Regions from separate parts of the Sphingobium sp. LSP13-1-1.1 genome, predicted to be linked through region 2. Evidence: riboswitches for the same ligand, from Rfam matches in the RefSeq annotation. Region 2 holds a riboswitch; each other region holds the start of a gene.

Region 1 (5,980 bases), on a different contig from region 2:
GCCGCCCTGCCCCATCCGAAGCATCGCGGCGTCGCCGCCTATTATCAGCGGCGCGGCTATATGACCGGCACCGGCACGCTGGTCGACGACCTGATGCGGCGCGTGGGCCTGGTCAACCTGGCGACCAGGCTGGGCAAGCCGGCACTGTCGCAGCTTTCGCTGGAGGAGATGATCGCCGCCCACCCGGACTGGCTGATCGTCGAGGCGGGGAGCGAGAAGGTGGTCGATCAGGGGACGGAGATGCTGCACCATCCGATATTGCGCGCCATTCCGCGCATCCGCGTGCCGCAGGCGTGGACGGTGTGCGGCGGCCCCGCCTATGTCGACGCCGCAAGGAGCATCACGGCGCAGCTTGACGGCGCAGCGCGCAGGGGCGCGGCGCAGATCAACGCCGCGCCACGCCCATAAGCCGTCAGAAGCGCACACGCACGCCGCCGAAGGCCGATCGCCCATAGGTGCCATAGCCATAGACCGTGGCGTATTTCGCATCGGTGACATTGTCGATGCGGCCATAGATTTCCAGCTTCTCCATGATCGGGAAAGACGCCCGGATGTTCGCTATCGCATAGCCGTCCAGCCGTACCAGATTGGTCGCGTCGTTGAAGCTGTCGCCCACCATCGTCACGGTGGCGCCGGTCGACAGGCCGAAGGGCCAGACATAATCCGCCGAAACGCTGACCGCGTCGGGGGCGCGGCGGGGCAGCCGGGCGCCGCTACTGCGGTCGCGCGCATCGACATGGCTGTAGGCGGCCGTGACGGTCAGCGCATCGACCGGCCTCAGCGTCAGCATCGCCTCCACCCCCTTGGCGCGGGTGCGGTCGAGATTATTATACCCGCCATAGAGGCCGATCGAATAATCATAGTTGATCTGGTTTCTGGTATCGCGGCGGAACGCCGTGACGGAGAGGATCGCCCGGTCGCCGTCGAGCCTCTGGTCAAAACCGATATCGTAGCTTTTCGACCGCTCGGGACGCAGGCCGGCATTGCCGACATCGGCGCCGTAAAGCTGGTAGAGCGACGGCGCCTTGAACCCCTCGCCATAGCTCATGCGGATATTGGTCGCGCCGGCATTGGGCGTGTAGTTGGCGTTGGCGCCGAAGGTCGTCGCGCCGCCGAACTGGCTGTGATCGTCATGCCGCACGCCGCCGGTCAGCGACAGGCCGGCAAGGGGCTTGACGACGGCCAGCGCATAGACGCTGTCGATATCGGCCTTGTGGCGTTCGGTGGAACCGAAGCCGGAAAAATCATAGTCGGGCCGCTCATGTTCATAGCCGAAGACCAGCTTCGCCTGATCCACCGGCTGGTAGATCCCTTCATATTCGAAGCGCAAATTGGTGCCGGAATAGGCATAAGGCCCGAAAGCGGACGTATAGTCGCGGTCGATGCGGAACCAGGTGACGGCCGCCCGATTGGTGAGCCTGCCGTCGAGCAACGCAAGGTTGAGGCCCGCATAGCCGACATATTGATCCGATTTCGAGGAGTCCGTGGTGCTGTCCACCACGCCATTGTCGGTATCCAGGTCGGCATGGATATAATAGCCGCGCAGGTCGAGGTTGAGGGTATCGGTGAAGGACAGCTTCAGCCTGGCATTGGCGGCGATATTCTCATAGCCGTCCCTTTCGGTGCCGCTGGCGGCGGAGGAAATGCCGTCGGTGTTGAAATAGGCGATGCCGACGCCGCCCGACGCGATGCCGCTGCCGCCCGAAACGTCCGCCTTCGCGTTCAGCGTATTGCTGTAGCCGTAATCGACGGAGGCATTGCCGGCAAAGCCGGTGCCGGGCGTTCCGGTCATGACGTTGACGACGCCGCCGATCGCCTGGCTGCCGTAGACGATCGAGTTGGAGCCGCGCAAAATCTCGATCCGCTGGATATTGCCGGTCAGCAGATTGCCGAAATCGTACATGTCGCCGATGCCGCTGGGGTCGTTGACCTTGACCCCGTCGATCAGCACCAGCGTCTGCGTCGTTTCCGCGCCGCGCAGCGAAACCCCGGTCACGCCGCCCAGGCTGCCGCTGCGGTTGAAGCGCACCCCCGGCGTGGTAGCCAGCAGGTCGACCACGCTGACGCTCTGGCGGGTCCGGATGGTGTCGGCGTCGATCACGGTGACGGCCTGGCCGACCTCGTCGCGCGGCTGTTCGATGCCCAGCGCGGTGACGATGATCTCATCCTCCGCCAGCGCAGGTGCGGCCGCGAGCAAGGCGGCGATGGAAACGGAAATCCTCAACATGTCTGTCTTCCCCCTGAGCGCGATGCAACATGGCGCAGGGCATCCGCTCATGCGGCCGGACAGGGGAAAATGGCTGGCGCCCGCGCCCTCCCCCACACCGATGCGGCCCCGCGCCGCTTCGTCGCTCAGACGGAGAACACCGTGCCGTGGCCATACCCTGGACCAAGGCAAGAGCGACCATGCGCCGGCAGGTCTCCTGGCTCGCGGGTCAATGCGGCGATGCACGCCTTCCCGGACTTGCGTCCAGTGGCCGGCCCTGGGGGCCGAAGTGCATCGCGCTCACCGCTTACAGTTGCAGGGACAGCCGCGGATTGGGACGGCTTCCCGTCCGCACCGCATTCCCGTTTTCAGCCCTTCCGGGCACCGGCGCGATCTTCCTTGCGCGCAGGGGCTTTGCCCTGCCCGCGCCGGGCGCCATAAGGGAAAGCGGCGGCCATGCCAAGGGGCAGCCGCAGAAGGAGATTGCATGTCGTTCGCCATCAACGCCGCCGATGTCGAGGATGCGGCGCGGGTCATCGCCCCCGCCGCCATCCGCACCCCCCTGCTGGAAAATGCGGCGCTCAACGCCCGCTGCGGCCGGCGGGTGCTGGTGAAGTTCGAGGGCGCGCAGCACAGCGGATCGTTCAAGTTCCGCGGTGCCTACAACCGGCTGGCCCGGCTGGACGCCGGGGAGCGAAAGGCAGGCGTCGTCGCCTGGTCATCGGGCAATCATGCCCAGGGCGTCGCCTTTGCGGCGCGCTTGCTGGGGATCGCGGCGACGATCGTGATGCCGGCCGACGCGCCCGCGATCAAGACGGCGAACACGCGGGCACTGGGCGCCGAAGTCGTTGCCTATGACCGCTTCACCGATAACCGGGAGGAGATCGCCACGCGGCTGGCGACCGAGAGGGGCGCGGTGCTGGTGCCGTCCTTCGACGATCCCTTCATCATGGCGGGCCAGGGCACGATCGGGCTGGAGATCATGGAGCAGGCCGCCGAAGCTGGCGCGAAGATCGGCCAGATCCTGGTCAATTGCGGCGGCGGCGGCATGGTGTCGGGGATCGCGACGGCGGTGAAGGCGCGCATGCCCGAGGTCAACATCCATGCGGTGGAACCGGAAGCGTTCGACGATACGGCGCGGTCCCTGGCCAGCGGCAAGCGGGAAAGCGTGTCGCCCGATGCGCGGTCGATCTGCGACGCACTGCTGTCTCCCACGCCGGGAGCGCTGACCTTTCCCATCAACCAGGCGCTGTTGTCCGGGGGCCTGGCGGTGAGCGACGATCAGGTGCGCGACGCGATGCGCTTTGCCTTTTCCGTGCTCAAGCTGGTGGTCGAGCCGGGCGGAGCCGCATCGCTGGCGGCCATGCTGGCCGGAATTGCTCCGCCTGCCGAAGGGGCCGGCGTCGTGGTGCTTTCAGGCAGCAATGTCGATCCCGACAGCTATGCCCGGATCATAGGCGGCGGCGCATGATGCGGCTGATGGGGGCGGTGCTGGCTGGCGGGCGGTCCAGCCGGTTCGGCAGCGACAAGGCGCAGGCGATGCTGGAGGGGCGCACCCTGCTGGAGCATGCGGTGGAGGCTCTCGGCCGCCATGTCGAAACCGTCGTGGTATGCGGCCGGCAGGTGGAGGGCATGATCGGGCTGGCGGATCGGCCCGCCGCGGACATGGGGCCGTTGGGCGGCCTCAACGCGGCGCTGCATCATGCCCTGGCGCAGGGTTATGACGCCGTGCTGACGACCGGGTGCGACGTGCCCGCCTATCCGGACGGCCTGGCGCTGGCCCTGATCGGCCCTGAACCCGCCATCCTCAAGGGGCAGCAACTGGCCGGATTCTGGCCCGCTTCGCTGGCGGGCGAACTGGATGCCCATCTGGCGGAGGACAATAACAGATCGATCCGGGGCTGGCTGGAGCGGGTCGGCGCCCGGATCGTCGACCGGCCCGAATTCGTGCTGCCCAACATCAACCGGCCGGAGGATCTGCAGGCTCTGGCAAAGGACAGTCGATGAATGGAGTGCTTCCGCCAAGGCACCTGAACGAGGCAAGCCGCGAAAGCATCCCGTTCCGGCTTTGAACGGGAATCCCGGCTTCGCGGGTCATTATTTGGTCAGCATTATTTGGTCAGGGCTACAGCCGCCATGGTCTCCACCGGCGCATGCGTCCCGGCCACCGCCTCCCCGATCAGCAGAAGCGTCGGGTCTTCGTCGCTGATCGTCCGCACCAGGAAGGCCAGAGCCGACAGCTTGCCCCGGATCAGCCGTTCCGTCGGCAGGGAGACATTGACCGCCACCATCACCGGCGTTTCGGGATCGCGCCCGGCGGCGATCAGGCAATGGCTGATCTCGCCCGCCGCGGCCCGGCCCATATAGATGCCGATCGTGCCGCCCGGACGGGCCAGCGCTTCCCAATCCAGCTTCAGCGGTTCGCCCGCCTTCAGATGCGCGGTGACCAGCGTCAGCCCCCGCGCCACGCCGCGCAGGGTGAGCGAGGCATGGCCGCTCGCCGCCGCAGCGCTGGCCGTGGTGATGCCGGGGCAGATGCGCACGGAAACGCCCGCCTCCGCCAGATGCGCCATCTCTTCCGCCGATCGGCCAAAGACCGAGGGGTCGCCGCCCTTCAGGCGCACGACGCGCCTGCCCGCCCTGGCGGCCGCGAGCAGCAGGTCGTTGATGCTGTCCTGCGCCCTGGAATGGCGGCCCGAACGCTTGCCGACGCTGACGCGCTCCACCCCCGGGGGAATGAGGTCGATCACGCCCGGCCCGACCAGCGCGTCGTAGAAGACGACCTCTGCCGCGGCGATCAGCCTTTCCGCCTTGCGCGTGAGCAGGTCCGGATCGCCCGGCCCCGCGCCGACCAGCCATACCTGTCCGGGCGCGATCAGGTCCTGGGGCAGTTCATTCGGCTGCATGAAGCGTCTCCTGCATGCTTTGGGCAAGGATATTGGCGAGCGCGGGGCGGCATGACCCGCAATTGGTGCCCGCGCCCAGCGCCTTGCCGATGGCGGGCACATCGACCAGTTGCTGTTCGCGGATCGCGGCGACGATCTGGTTGAGGCCGATGTCGAAGCAGACGCAGATGGTCGCCCCCTTGTCCGGCTGGCTGCCGGGTCCGCGCGCCGCAAGGACGGAACCGCCGACCCCCTCGACCAGCAACTGGCCGATCAGCCAGTCGCGCGAGGGCAGCAGGCCGGTGCGCGTCACGAACAGCACCCCGTTCAGTCGGCCTTCGCCGATGGTCGCGATGCGCCGCGTTCCGCGTGAGGCGTCCATCGCCTCCACCCGGTCGCCCTTTGGAAGAAAGGCGTCGAGCCGGGCAGGATCGCCATTGCCGGCAATTTCATAGAGCGCGCCGCCCGGCACGGCGATCCTGGTCGACCAGAGACAGGGCAGCTTCACGGGCTGCCCGGTCGCAGCCTGATCGCGCAGGATGAGAAAGCCCTTCCATTCGGCGGCCACCTTCTCGACACTGGCCGGGGTCGATTTGAAGCCCGGCTGGCCCGAATGGGGATCGACCAGCGGACGGGGCAGCAGGCCGGTGCGGCCCCCGCTCGACATCTGGTCCGTCCAGTGGATCGGCGTGAAGATTTCGCCGGGCCGCTGGCCCTCGCTCAGGCTGACGCGAAAGATGCTGTTGCCCTGCGCTGTCGCGACGCGGGCCAGGTCGCCGTCGACGATCCCGAGCGCCCCGGCATCGCGGGGATGGATTTCCACCAGCGGCTCCTCACGATGGCGGGCGAGTTTCGGGGACAGGCCGGTTCGGCTCATCGTGTGCCACTG
Region 2 (5,980 bases):
GTCGTCCGCACGCTGGAGGATGAGATCGGCCGGGTCGTCCGCGCCCGCGTCACCAACCCCAAATGGATCGCCGGGATGATGCGTCACGGCTATAAGGGTGCGTTCGAAATCGCGGCCTCGGTCGACTATCTGTTCGCCTTTGCCGCCACGACCCATGCCGTCAAGGACCATCATTTCGACGCCGTCCATGCCGCCTTCATGGAGGATGAGACGGTCCGCGCCTTCATGGCGCAGGCCAATCCGGCAGCCCTGCGTGAAACCGCCGCCCGCCTCCACGAGGCGCTGGACCGCGCCCTTTGGAAACCCCGGTCGAACAGCGCCGCCATGCTTCTCTCCCAAATCAAGGATGCCTCGCAATGATCGAACGCACGCCCGAACAACATGCCGAAAAGATGAAGAAGAAACAGGCCGCCCATGACAGGATCATGGCCACCAAGACGCAGGAAAAGGGCCTGTTGATCGTCCACACCGGCAAGGGCAAGGGCAAGACGACCGCTGCCCTGGGCATGGTGGTCCGCGCCATTGGCCATGACAGGAAGGTGGGCGTCGTCCAGTTCGTCAAGGGTGCGATGACCACCGGAGAAAAACGGGTGTTCGACGCGTTTCCGGACAATGTCGAGTTCAAGCCGATGGGCGAAGGCTTCACCTGGAATACGCAGGACCGGACCCGGGACATTGCCCTGGCGCGCGAAGCGTGGGATGAGGTGAAACGCATGATCGCCGATCCGGCCTATGACATGGTCCTTGCCGATGAACTCAACATCGTCCTGCGTTATGACTACCTGCCCGTGGAAGAGGTTCTGGAAGCCGTGACCGCCAGAAGCCCGATGAAACATGTGCTCATCACCGGCCGCAACGCGCCCGAAGCGCTGATCGACGCGGCCGATCTCGTCACGGAAATGACGCTTGTCAAACATCCCTTCCGCAGCGGCGTGAAGGCCCAGCCGGGAATCGAATTCTGACACACACCGCCTTCGACATCGCCGCCTTCGAGGATCTGGTCCACCTGCGCCGCGACGTTCGCCATTTTTTGACCGACCCGCTGGACGAAAGCGAGGTGGAAAGGCTCCTCGCCCTTGCGCACAGCGCCCCGTCCGTGGGGCTGTCGCAGCCCTGGCGGTTCGTCCGGATCGAAACGCCGGGGCTGCGCCAGGATCTCGCCGTCCATGTAGATGCCCAGATTGCCCGGGCAGGCAAGATCTATGACGGGGAGGAGGACCGGCTTTACCGCAGCCTCAAATTGCACGGGCTGCGCGAAGCGCCCGTGCTGTTCGCCGTCTATTGCGACGAAGGCACTGAAACAGGGCACAGGCTGGGCGCAATCACCATGCCGGAGGCGCGCCGCTACAGTTGCGTGATGGCCATCCACACATTGTGGCTTGCCGCCCGCACGCGCGGCATTGGGCTGGGCTGGGTGTCGATACTGGATCCTGCGACGGTGGATGCGATGCTTGCCATTCCCGGCAACTGGCGCTGCCTCGGGCTGATATGCCTGGGCTATCCTGTAAGCGAAGAGGCGACGCCGGAACTGGAAAGACGGGGCTGGGAACATCGCACCGACTGGCATTCCGCGATCGTCACGCGCTGACGATTGCCGCTGAACGGCTCTTTCCTTTACCGTCCTCCCCGCCTATGAGGCGTTGCTGGAACGGGTTCCGCCCGCTCCATCGATCGCGTCGGTGCCCCGCGAGGGGCTTAAATGGGAACGCGGTGCGGGAGGATACTCCCTAATCCGCGGCTGTCCCTGCAACTGTAAGCGGCGAGCAAGGCAAGGACGGCCCCCCATCCGGGGTGGCCAGCCACTGGAGCAATCCGGGAAGGCCCGTGCCAAGGCGACGACCCGCAAGCCAGGATACCTGCCGAACGCAAAGGTCGCTCTAGCCATGGTCCAGGGGATGGTCACGGCTCGGTTCTCCGCACGGGCGACGAATGCGGCTGGGGGACATCCTCCGGTCGTCGTTGCGACGTGGGAGGTGAAGTTCGTTGCCAGACGCGCAAAGCGCATCGTCCGCCGCCGTTCGCGGCTGGTGTCCATCGGCATGGCGTCCGATGACGGCAGGCGACGGGTTGCTGGTACGGGTGCGCCCGCGCCTGGGCCGCCTCACCGTGCCGCAGGCCATCGGACTTGCAAAAGCGGCCCGTTCGCACGGCAACGGCCTGATCGACCTTACCAACCGCGCCGCGCTCCAGCTTCGCGGCGTGACGGAGCAAAGCCATGCTCCACTGCTCCGGCAACTCATCGCTCTTGGTCTCGCCGATCCCGATCCCGGCCGTGAGGCTCGCGGCAATGTCCTGCTCACGCCAGATTCCTCGCCAGGGGACGACACGGAAAACATCGCCCTCAGCCTGATCGAGCATCTTGATGAAATGCCCGAACTTCCCCCCAAGATCGGGATCGCTATCGACGCCGGCCCGGCGCCCTGCCTTGCGGCTGTTCCTGCTGACTTCCGCTTCGAACGCAGCGCAACGGGCGTGCTGCTGCTGAGGATGGACGGACGGATGCTCGGTTCCCCGACCAGGGGCGAAAACGCGGCTCGCGACCTGAGCGCCCTTCTCCACTGGTTTCTGGCCACGGGCGGGGCAGCATCTGGCCGCGCAGCCCGGCACAAGGCGCCTCTGCCAACCGTTGCGGATGTCGCGCCCGCGCCGTCCCGCCCACCTTCCCAAGCGCTGGCGGCGGCAGCCGGCTCGTTTCACGGCATTCCCTTCGGCCAGTTCCATGCCGACAGCCTCATCGCGCTGGCGGAAAAAGGGAATGTCTGCGCCGTGCGCATCACCCCCTGGCGCGGCCTGATCCTCGAAGGGGCCAAGGAGGATGCCGACAACGTCTCCATTGACCGGCTGCTCGGGATGGATGCCTGCCCTGGCGCGCCTGCATGCCCGCAGGCAAGCGTTGCGACCCGCAGCCTCGCCTCCCGGCTCGCACCGCTGGTCAATGGCTCCCTGCATGTGTCGGGCTGCGCCAAGGGCTGTGCCCGACAGGCGCCTGCCGACCTTGTTCTCACCGGCAGGCAGGGCCGCTTCGACCTGTCCCGCAACGGCCCCGCCGGATCATCGCCGGAGTTGACCGGCATGACCGCCGACCAAGTCCTCGCCCATTTTGGAAGGCCCTGATGCCCCAAAACTATGAAACCGATGGCGCCGCCATCTACCGGCAGTCCTTTCGCATCATCCGCACCGAGGCTGATCTCGGCCGCTTCTCGCCTGAGGAGGAGCGCATCGCCGTGCGCATGATCCATGCGGCGGGACTGGTCGAACTTGCGTCCCGGATCCGCTTTTCTCCCTCCTTCGCAGAAGCTGCCATCGCCGCTCTTCAGGCCGGCGCCCCGATCCTCTGCGACGCGCGTATGGTGTCCGAAGGGATCACTGCAAAGCGCCTGCCGGCCGCCAATCCGATCCTCTGCACGCTGAACGATCCGCAAGTGCCCGCGCTGGCGGAGCGCATGTCCAACACCCGCTCTGCCGCCGCGCTTAAACTCTGGCGGCCTTATCTGGCAGGCGCGCTTGTTGCGATCGGCAATGCGCCGACGGCTCTGTTCCATCTGCTCGACATGCTGGAGGATCCCGCCTGCCCTCGCCCGGCCGCGATCATCGGCTGTCCCGTCGGCTTCGTAGGAGCGGCGGAATCGAAGGAGGCGCTCTGGCACGCCCAACCCGTCCCCTGCTGCGTCGTGGAGGGCCGCCTTGGCGGCAGCGCCGTCACGGTCGCGGCGGTCAATGCCATTGCGAGCCCCGCGGAATGACCGGCGGGACCATCCACGGCGTTGGCCTGGGACCGGGCGCGCAGGACCTGATGAGCGTCCGTGCCGACCGGCTGATCCGCGACGCCCGACATATCGCCTATTTCCGCAAGCGGGGACGGTCGGGCCATGCCCGCAGCATCGTGGAGGGCATGTTGCGCGCCGATACCATTGAATTCCCGATGGAATATCCGGTGACGACGGAAATCCCGCTGTCCGACCCCCGCTACAATGACCTTCTCTCGGCCTTCTACGCCGATTGCACCGCGCATCTGGAAGGACTCTCCGCGCGCGGAGAGGATGTGGTCGTCCTCTGCGAAGGCGATCCCTTCTTCTATGGCAGCTTCATGCATCTGCACAGCCGGCTGGCCGCGCCGGTGAAGATCGTCCCCGGCATCACCGGCATGTCCGGCGCCTGGACCGCCAGCGGCACGCCGATCAGTTGGGGGGACGATGTCCTGACCGTGTTGATGGCGACGCTGCCCGAAGAGGAACTCGTCCGCCGCATCCGTGACAGCCATGCGCTGGCGGTGATGAAGATCGGCCGCAACCTCCCCAAGCTGCGCCGCGCAATCGAAGCGACCGGCCGGCAGGACAACGCCTGGCTGATCGAATATGCGACGATGGCGGATCAGCGCATCAGGCCGCTGGCGGAGGCGACCGATGTCACCGCCTATTTCTCGATCCTGCTGATCCATGGGCAGGGCCGCCGCCCATGACCGGCTGGATCGTGGCAGCGGGTCTTGGGCCGGGCGCGGATGCGCTCGTCACGCCAGAGGTGACGGAGGCGCTTGCGCAGGCAACCGACGTCATCGGATATATCCCCTATGTCGCCCGCGTGGAGCAAAGACCGGGCCTCATGCTCCACGCATCGGACAATCGCGTCGAACTTGAACGCGCCGCCCTTGCCCTGAGCCTTGCCGCCCAGGGCAGGCGGGTCGCAGTGGTGTCTTCGGGCGATCCGGGCGTGTTCGCCATGGCTTCGGCCCTGTTCGAAGCCATGGAGGCAGGCCCGCAGGACTGGCGCGATCTCGATATCCGCGTGCTCCCCGGCATCACCGCCATGCTCGCCGCCGCGGCGCGCGCGGGCGCTCCGCTTGGCCATGATTTCTGCGCCATCAACCTGTCCGACAATCTGAAGCCCTGGCCGCTGATCGAACGCCGCCTGCGCCTGGCGGCACAGGCCGACTTCGCCATGGCTTTCTACAATCCGCGATCCCGCTCCCGGCCGGAGGGCTTCGGGCGGGCGCTGACGATCCTGCGCGAGGAATGTGGCGAGGATCGGCTTATCCTGTTCGCTCGCGCCGTTTCCACGCCCGAAGAAACTCTGCGCATCGTGCCGCTGAGCGAGGCGACTGCGCAGATGGCGGACATGCGCACCATGGTCATCGTCGGTTCCAGCCGCACCCGGCTGATTACCCGATCAGGGCCGCCGATCCTCTATACGCCGCGCTCCGCCGCATGACCCAGCCATTGCAGCACCGCGGCAACCTCATGCGTCATCAGCGCGGCCGGACAGGCCGGGCGCTCGATCATCACGACCGGCAATGCCAGTTGCCGCGCCGCAATCAGCTTCGCCTGCGCGCCATCGCCACCAGCATTTTTCGAAACCACGCAGTCGATCCCATGGGCGCGCATCAAATGCATTTCGGCCTCCGCGGTGAAGGGGCCCCGGTCGACCACCAGCGCATGTCGGGGCAACTGCGGGACAGCGTCGGGCATGTCTACGAAGCGCAGCAGATAATGATGCTGCGGCTGTGCAGCGAACACATCGACATGCATGCGACCCACCGCCAGCATCACGCGGCGGGCGGCTCCCGCCAGCGCCGCCACCGCGCCGGCCATGTCGGGCACGCGCGTCCACTGGTCCCCCTCAGCCGCAGTCCAGGGTGGACGGGTCAACATGATATGCTCGACCCCCGCCTCCCGCGCCGCGGCAACGGCATGCTCGCTCATCGTCGCGGCGAAAGGATGGGTGGCATCGACCAGATGAGTGACGCTCTCCTCCCGCAAATAGCGCACGAGGCCTGCAATCCCGCCAAAGCCGCCGACACGCACCGGCACCGGCTGCGCCCGTGGCTTCTCCGTGCGCCCTGCGTAGCTCAGCAGCGCGGGCGTCCCCCGCTCGGCAAGAGCTGCCGCGAGCGCGCTGGCTTCGGTGGTCCCGCCCAATATGAGGATGTTGGAAATGCCCGATACTCCTGACGGTCCCTGGCTGACGATCATCGGCTTTGGCGAAG
Region 3 (5,980 bases), on a different contig from region 2:
TCATGAAGTGATGGCCCCGGTCATCAGGACGACATATTCACGCCCATTCTGCTCATAGACCATCGGCGCCGCCTGACCGCCGGCGGGGAGCGCCTGCTGCCAGAGGATTTTACCGGTCCTCATGTCGATGGCCTTGAACAAATCGTCCGTCGCCGCCGCGATGAAGATCAGGCCGCCAGCCGTAACGACCGCACCGCCATTATTTGGCGTACCGATGCAAATTTGCAATCTTGGACGACGGCGCCCTGTCGGCACCGCATGAGAACACTTCCCACCCGCAGCAATCGCCCGCGTCCGACGAGGGCAAATTCCGCAAGTTGCTCCAGTTCCTGATTTTCCGTTCCCAGGTCCGGTCGGTCCGCTTTTGCAATTCGGTTGCCCAGAATTAGCCGATTCCAGAATGCGCCTTCAATTTTGAGGCTGATCCATACTGTCACTGACCGGATAATTGGGGAACTGATCGGAAATATTCGATGCATCCTTGACGAGGCCAAATGCATCGGATAATTACGATGCATGGACACCAGCGAAGCACTTTCGGTCCTCTCGGCTCTTGGCCATCCCACGCGTCTTGATGCGTTTCGGCTGCTGATCCGACATGAGCCTGACGGCCTGTCGACCGGCGAGCTGGTCGAGGCCTCCGGCCTGACCCAGAGCACCTTCTCAACGCACCTCGCCGTCATGGTGAAAGCTGGACTGGTACTGTCGGAGAAGCGTGGCCGCCAACAAATCCAGCGCGCCAATCTCGACGCGTTGCGCGGACTGATGGTCTATCTGGCCAAGGATTGCTGCCAGGGACGCGCCGAACTGTGCGAGCCGCTGCTGGCCGAACTTATCTGCTGCTGAAGAGGCAATGATGACCGATATCGTGATCTACCATAACCCGCTTTGCGGAACCTCTCGCAATGCCCTGGCCATGATCCGCAATGCGGGCATCGAACCCCATGTGGTCGAGTATCTGAAGACGCCGCCAAGCCGCGCGCTCCTGGTGCAACTCATGGATCGGGCCGGCATCACCCCGCGCGCCCTGCTGCGCGAGAAAGGCACGCCTTTTGCCGAACTGGGCCTGGGCGACGAAAGCCTGGCCGATGACGCGCTGATCGACGCGATGATGGAGCATCCCGTCCTCATCAACCGTCCGCTGGTGGTGTCTCCGCTGGGTGTGAAGCTCTGCCGGCCTTCCGAAGAAGTCCTGGATCTGCTGCCGGCCGGGCAGCGCTGCCCATTTGTCAAGGAAGACGGCGAAGTCGTGGAAGCGACGAGGCGATGACCCTTTCGGTTCGCGACGCAACGATCGGCGATGCCGGTGCCATTGCCGCCATCTACGCGCATCACGTCCTGCACGGCACGGCAACCTACGAAATCGTGCCACCGACCGAAGAGGAGACCGAAGCCAAGATACGAACGCTGACCGGACGAGACTGGCCATTCCTTGTTGCCTGCGATGGATCTGAGGTCGTGGGCTATGCCTACGCCACGCAGTTCCGCGATCGGCCGGCCTACGCTTATGCCTGCGAGAACAGCATCTACGTGGCGCACGACAGGCGCGGTAGCGGCATCGGCAAGCTGCTCCTCATGGCCTTGCTGAAGGCCGCTGAAGCCCATGGCTTCCGGCAGATGGTCGCCGTCATCGGCGGGGGTGAACCTGCCTCCGTAGCGCTCCACGCGTCCTGCGGTTTTGAGCATGTCGGTCGCCTCACCGGCATGGGCTGGAAGGCAGGCCGCTGGCTCGACACGGTTTACATGCAGCTTCCCTTGGGCGGCGGCATCGCGACCGCGCCGGCTGCTTCCGGGAAGGACTGACGACCATGTCGCTGTTCGAACGCTATCTCTCGCTGTGGGTGGCCCTGTGCATCGCGATCGGGATCGGTCTTGGCCATTTGCTCCCGAGCGCCTTCGAGACCATCGCAGCGCTGGAGATCGCCAACGTCAACCTCGTCGTTGCGGGGCTGATCTGGTTGATGATCATCCCGATGCTGCTGCGGGTCGATTTCGGCGCGCTGCATAGCCTTCGGCAACACTGGCGCGGCATCGGCGTCACCCTTGTGGTGAACTGGGCGATCAAGCCATTCTCGATGGCGCTGCTCGGGACGTTCTTCCTCCGCTATTTGTTCGTCCCGATGCTGCCGGCAGGCGCATCCTCGTCCTATATTGCGGGCCTGATCCTGCTGGCCGCAGCGCCATGCACGGCAATGGTCTTCGTCTGGTCGAACCTTGTCGACGGTGAGCCGAACTACACATTGAGCCAGGTGGCACTGAACGACTTGATCATGATCTTTGCCTTCGCACCGCTCGTCGGCCTGCTGTTGGGCGTGGCATCAATCACCGTGCCGTGGAACACACTGGCGCTGTCGGTGGGGCTCTACATCGTCGTCCCGGTTATCATCTCCCAACTGCTCCGCCGAGCGCTTCTTCGCGGCGGCGAGAAGGGACTTCAGCATTTCCTGTCCGCCATCAGCCCGATCAGCCTTGCCAGCCTGCTGCTGACGCTGGTGCTGCTGTTCGGCTTCCAGGGTGAGCAGATCATCCGGCAACCGCTGGTGATCGCGCTGATTGCTGTGCCGATCCTGTTTCAGGTCTATCTCAACGCCGGCATCGCCTACTGGCTCAGCCGCCGTTTCGGCGTGGCGTGGTGCGTCGCCGGCCCTTCGGCGCTGATCGGCGCCTCCAACTTCTTCGAACTGGCTGTGGCCGCCGCCATCAGCCTCTTTGGGCTCACCTCCGGCGCCGCGCTGGCAACGGTCGTAGGCGTGCTAGTCGAAGTGCCGGTGATGCTGTCGATCGTCGCCTTGGTAAAGCGAACCCGTCCCTGGTATGAGAAAGCCATTGCCGCATGAGATTGCGTGAACTCACCGCCCCCGATCATCTGCCTGCCTTGGACAAGGCCTTTGCGCTGGCTCGTCCCGCCACTGGCCTCGGACCGGACCAACCGCCTCCGCGCTTTCTCCTGCTCTACGGCTCGCTGCGAGAGCGCTCCTTCTCTCGCCTCGCCGTGGAAGAGGCCGCCCGCCTGCTGCAATATTTCGGTGCTGAGACGCGGATCTTCGATCCCAGCGACCTGCCGCTGCCAGATCAGGTGGCGGGAGACGATCACCCTGCGGTGCATGAATTGCGCGAGCATGCGCTGTGGTCGGAAGGCATGGTCTGGTGCAGCCCGGAGCGGCACGGCCAGATCAGCGGCATCATGAAGACGCAGATCGACCACCTGCCGCTCCAGATTCGCGGGATGCGGCCGACGCAAGGGCGGACGCTTGCAGTCATGCAGGTGTCCGGCGGCTCCCAGTCGTTCAATGCCGTCAACACGCTGCGCCTGCTGGGTCGCTGGATGCGGATGTTCACGATCCCCAACCAGTCGTCGGTGGCGATGGCTTACAAGGAGTTCGACCAAGACGGCCGGATGCGGGCGTCGAGCTACTACGAGCGCATCGTCGATGTGATGGAGGAATTGGTCCGCTTTACGGTACTTATGCGACCGCATGCGGCGCAACTTGTGGATCGCTATTCCGAGCGCAAGGAAGCCGGAATTTCGGTTGATGCCGAGTCTGACCATTCGGCAGTCGCGATAGCGCCGCAATCTTGATTGACGGCTAGCAGCCCGGCACGGCGAAAATCAGGATCAGCAACCATGGCATCCGGCTGTACGACGGACTCAGCCGGGTTCTGGCCCATGCTCGCGATATCCCGTGTCCTGTTGTCGCTGGTTAAGCGCCTGGTTCTCATGCGGATATCGGCCATCTCGCCTTGGCTCGGTCTTGCGGCGGCGTGAGATTAGGCTCTTGCGGAGCATTGACCCTCCCGCTAACGCACCTCTGCCTGGGACGACGGCTTCGTCGTCCCAGGCATGATCGCGCCGGTGCCTCGAAAGAGGCTTAAAAGGGAACGCGGTGAGGATGGCTCCGGCTATCCAAATCCGGGGCTGTCCCTGCAACTGTAAGCGGCGAGCGCGATGCATATCGCTTCCTCCAGTGTGAGGAGGCAGCCACTGGACCGGACGCTAAATCCTGCGAGGTCTGGGAAGGCCGTGCATCAAGCTATGACCCGCGAGCCAGGAGACCTGCCAGCGTCTGGTCGCTCTTGCCCGGTCCAGGGGATGGCCAAGGCACGGTATCTTTCCGTTTGAGCGACGAACGGGCGGTGGAGGCCGCATCGGTTCGCGTGGCGGTCGCTCTATGGCGTCCGGCTGCTGACGTGCGCCGACCGTCGCTGGCGGCACGTCTCCACCCGAATGTCGCGTGACGCCGGGAAGACATGCAATGGAATGGAAAAATGTAGGATTTTGGCTGGCCACCGGGCTGGCCGCCACCACGACGCAGCAGGCCGGCGCGGAAACCGCCGCGGATGGCTCAGCCGAAATCATCGTGTCGGGCGTTCGGCCGGGAGCATTGCTCCAAGAGACGGAAACCGGATCGCGCCTGGGGCTGACCGCGCTCGAAACGCCAGCCAGCGTCGCGCAGATTGATGGCGACGCGATCCGCGCTCGCGGCGATCTGGACATAATGTCGGCCGTAACCCGTGCACCGGGTGTCACCACCTCCGCCAATCCGGGCAATGGCGGCACGGCCCTGTCGCTGCGCGGCTTTTCCGGTCAGGGTTCGGTGCTGCAACTGGTTGATGGCGTCCGGCTGTTCCCGGTTGCGGGCACGATCACCTTCCCCACCGACCCGTGGAATGTCGAGCGGATCGAATTGCTGAACGGCCCCGCCTCCGTGCTCTACGGACAGGGCGCGCTGGGCGGCGCGGTGAACATCATCACCAGATCCCCCAATGCCGAACGCACCGAATTTGACGCGGAAGCAGGATATGGCTCGCAGGATAGCTGGCGCGCGGCGGCAGGTGTCGGTGGACCGCTGGGCGAGATGCTCTCCTACCGGATCGACGCCAGCTACCGGGCGTCGGACGGGTATGTCGACCGTGGCCATTCCAAGAGCCTCGCGCTCTCGGGTGCGCTGCGCTTCCGGCCAAGCGACAGCTTCACGCTCACCCTGCGCAACGACTATGGCAATCAGCGGCCGATGGAATATTTCGGCACGCCACTGATCGACGGGGCGTTGGTGAAGGGCAACCAGCGGCGCAACTATAATGTCGCGGACGCCAGCCTGCACTATCGCGACAATCGGACCACGCTGACCGCCGACTGGACGGTGGCCGAAGGCATCACCCTCTCCAACGCCGCCTATCGCCTTACCAGCAAGCGTCTGTTCAAAAATCTGGAGAGCTATTTCTACAATGACGACGCCGGCCTGATCAACCGAATGGACAATCTGGGCATCTTCCATGACCAGACCCAATATGGCGATCAGGCAACCATCCGCATCAGCAAGCCGATTGCGGGCCTGAAAAACGATCTGGTCGTCGGCTTCGACGCCAATCTCATCAAGCTCACTTATTCCAATGATTTCGGATCGGACCCACAGGAGGATGCTGTCGATCCCTTCGACTTCGATCCGGGCCTGTTCTACGACACGCAGGGCATCGCGCCCCGCTATCGCACGCGGACCAACGAATATAGCGTCTTTGCCGAAGACCGCCTGGCGCTGACCGATCAGCTTTCGGTGGTCGCAGGCATCCGGCACGAGCGTGACAAGGTGCAACGCTGGAACATCGTCAATAACCCGGACGGCAGCACCAGCGAGGTCAATGCCTTTCCCAATGGCGCGACCAATCGGAAATTCCGCAACACCACTTGGCGGATCGGCAGCGTCTATAGGCCGACCTCCAACATCTCGCTCTATGGGCAATATTCGACCGGCGTCGATCCGCTCGGCACGCTGACCACCTTCACCACCAATGCGACCCAGTTCGCCTTCACCAACGCGACCGGCGATCAGGTCGAGGGCGGCATCAAGGCCATGTTCCTCGATGGCAAGGGCAGCGCCACTCTGGCGGCCTATCGTATCGTCAAGAAGAAGCTGGTAGCGCAACAGACGCCGACTAGTCCCATAGAACAGATCGGCCAGCGGTCCGCCAAGGGTGTGGAGGC

Evidence for each region. A riboswitch is a leader RNA that binds a small molecule or an ion and turns the genes downstream of it on or off. The one in region 2 is predicted to bind cobalamin.
Region 1: it holds a riboswitch for cobalamin, as region 2 does, so the genes downstream of both, MRBLSP13_RS22000 (TonB-dependent receptor plug domain-containing protein) here and MRBLSP13_RS00435 (cobalamin biosynthesis protein CobG) in region 2, are expected to answer to the same signal.
Region 3: it holds a riboswitch for cobalamin, as region 2 does, so the genes downstream of both, MRBLSP13_RS06895 (TonB-dependent receptor) here and MRBLSP13_RS00435 (cobalamin biosynthesis protein CobG) in region 2, are expected to answer to the same signal.

What each region holds. Positions count from the first base shown of each region.
Region 1 covers NZ_JBEGHU010000089.1:82,530-88,509, reverse strand. Annotated here, with positions in the region: gene MRBLSP13_RS22005 (ABC transporter substrate-binding protein) at 1-408, shown strand, start outside; gene MRBLSP13_RS22000 (TonB-dependent receptor plug domain-containing protein) at 413-2,227, opposite strand; cobalamin riboswitch at 2,397-2,610, opposite strand; gene MRBLSP13_RS21995 (threonine ammonia-lyase) at 2,694-3,677, shown strand; gene mobA (molybdenum cofactor guanylyltransferase) at 3,677-4,213, shown strand; gene cobA (uroporphyrinogen-III C-methyltransferase) at 4,318-5,112, opposite strand; gene MRBLSP13_RS21980 (molybdopterin-dependent oxidoreductase) at 5,099-5,980, opposite strand, start outside.
Region 2 covers NZ_JBEGHU010000001.1:94,008-99,987, reverse strand. Annotated here, with positions in the region: gene cobN (cobaltochelatase subunit CobN) at 1-360, shown strand, start outside; gene cobO (cob(I)yrinic acid a,c-diamide adenosyltransferase) at 357-962, shown strand; gene bluB (5,6-dimethylbenzimidazole synthase) at 959-1,588, shown strand; cobalamin riboswitch at 1,661-1,879, shown strand; gene MRBLSP13_RS00435 (cobalamin biosynthesis protein CobG) at 2,050-3,114, shown strand; gene MRBLSP13_RS00430 (precorrin-8X methylmutase) at 3,114-3,743, shown strand; gene cobI (precorrin-2 C(20)-methyltransferase) at 3,740-4,459, shown strand; gene cobJ (precorrin-3B C(17)-methyltransferase) at 4,456-5,205, shown strand; gene MRBLSP13_RS00415 (cobalt-precorrin-6A reductase) at 5,181-5,930, opposite strand; gene cbiE (precorrin-6y C5,15-methyltransferase (decarboxylating) subunit CbiE) at 5,929-5,980, shown strand, end outside.
Region 3 covers NZ_JBEGHU010000009.1:46,882-52,861, reverse strand. Annotated here, with positions in the region: gene MRBLSP13_RS06925 (hypothetical protein) at 1-228, opposite strand; gene MRBLSP13_RS06920 (ArsR/SmtB family transcription factor) at 517-846, shown strand; gene arsC (arsenate reductase (glutaredoxin)) at 857-1,270, shown strand; gene MRBLSP13_RS06910 (GNAT family N-acetyltransferase) at 1,267-1,803, shown strand; gene arsB (ACR3 family arsenite efflux transporter) at 1,809-2,837, shown strand; gene arsH (arsenical resistance protein ArsH) at 2,834-3,580, shown strand; cobalamin riboswitch at 3,835-4,076, shown strand; gene MRBLSP13_RS06895 (TonB-dependent receptor) at 4,254-5,980, shown strand, end outside.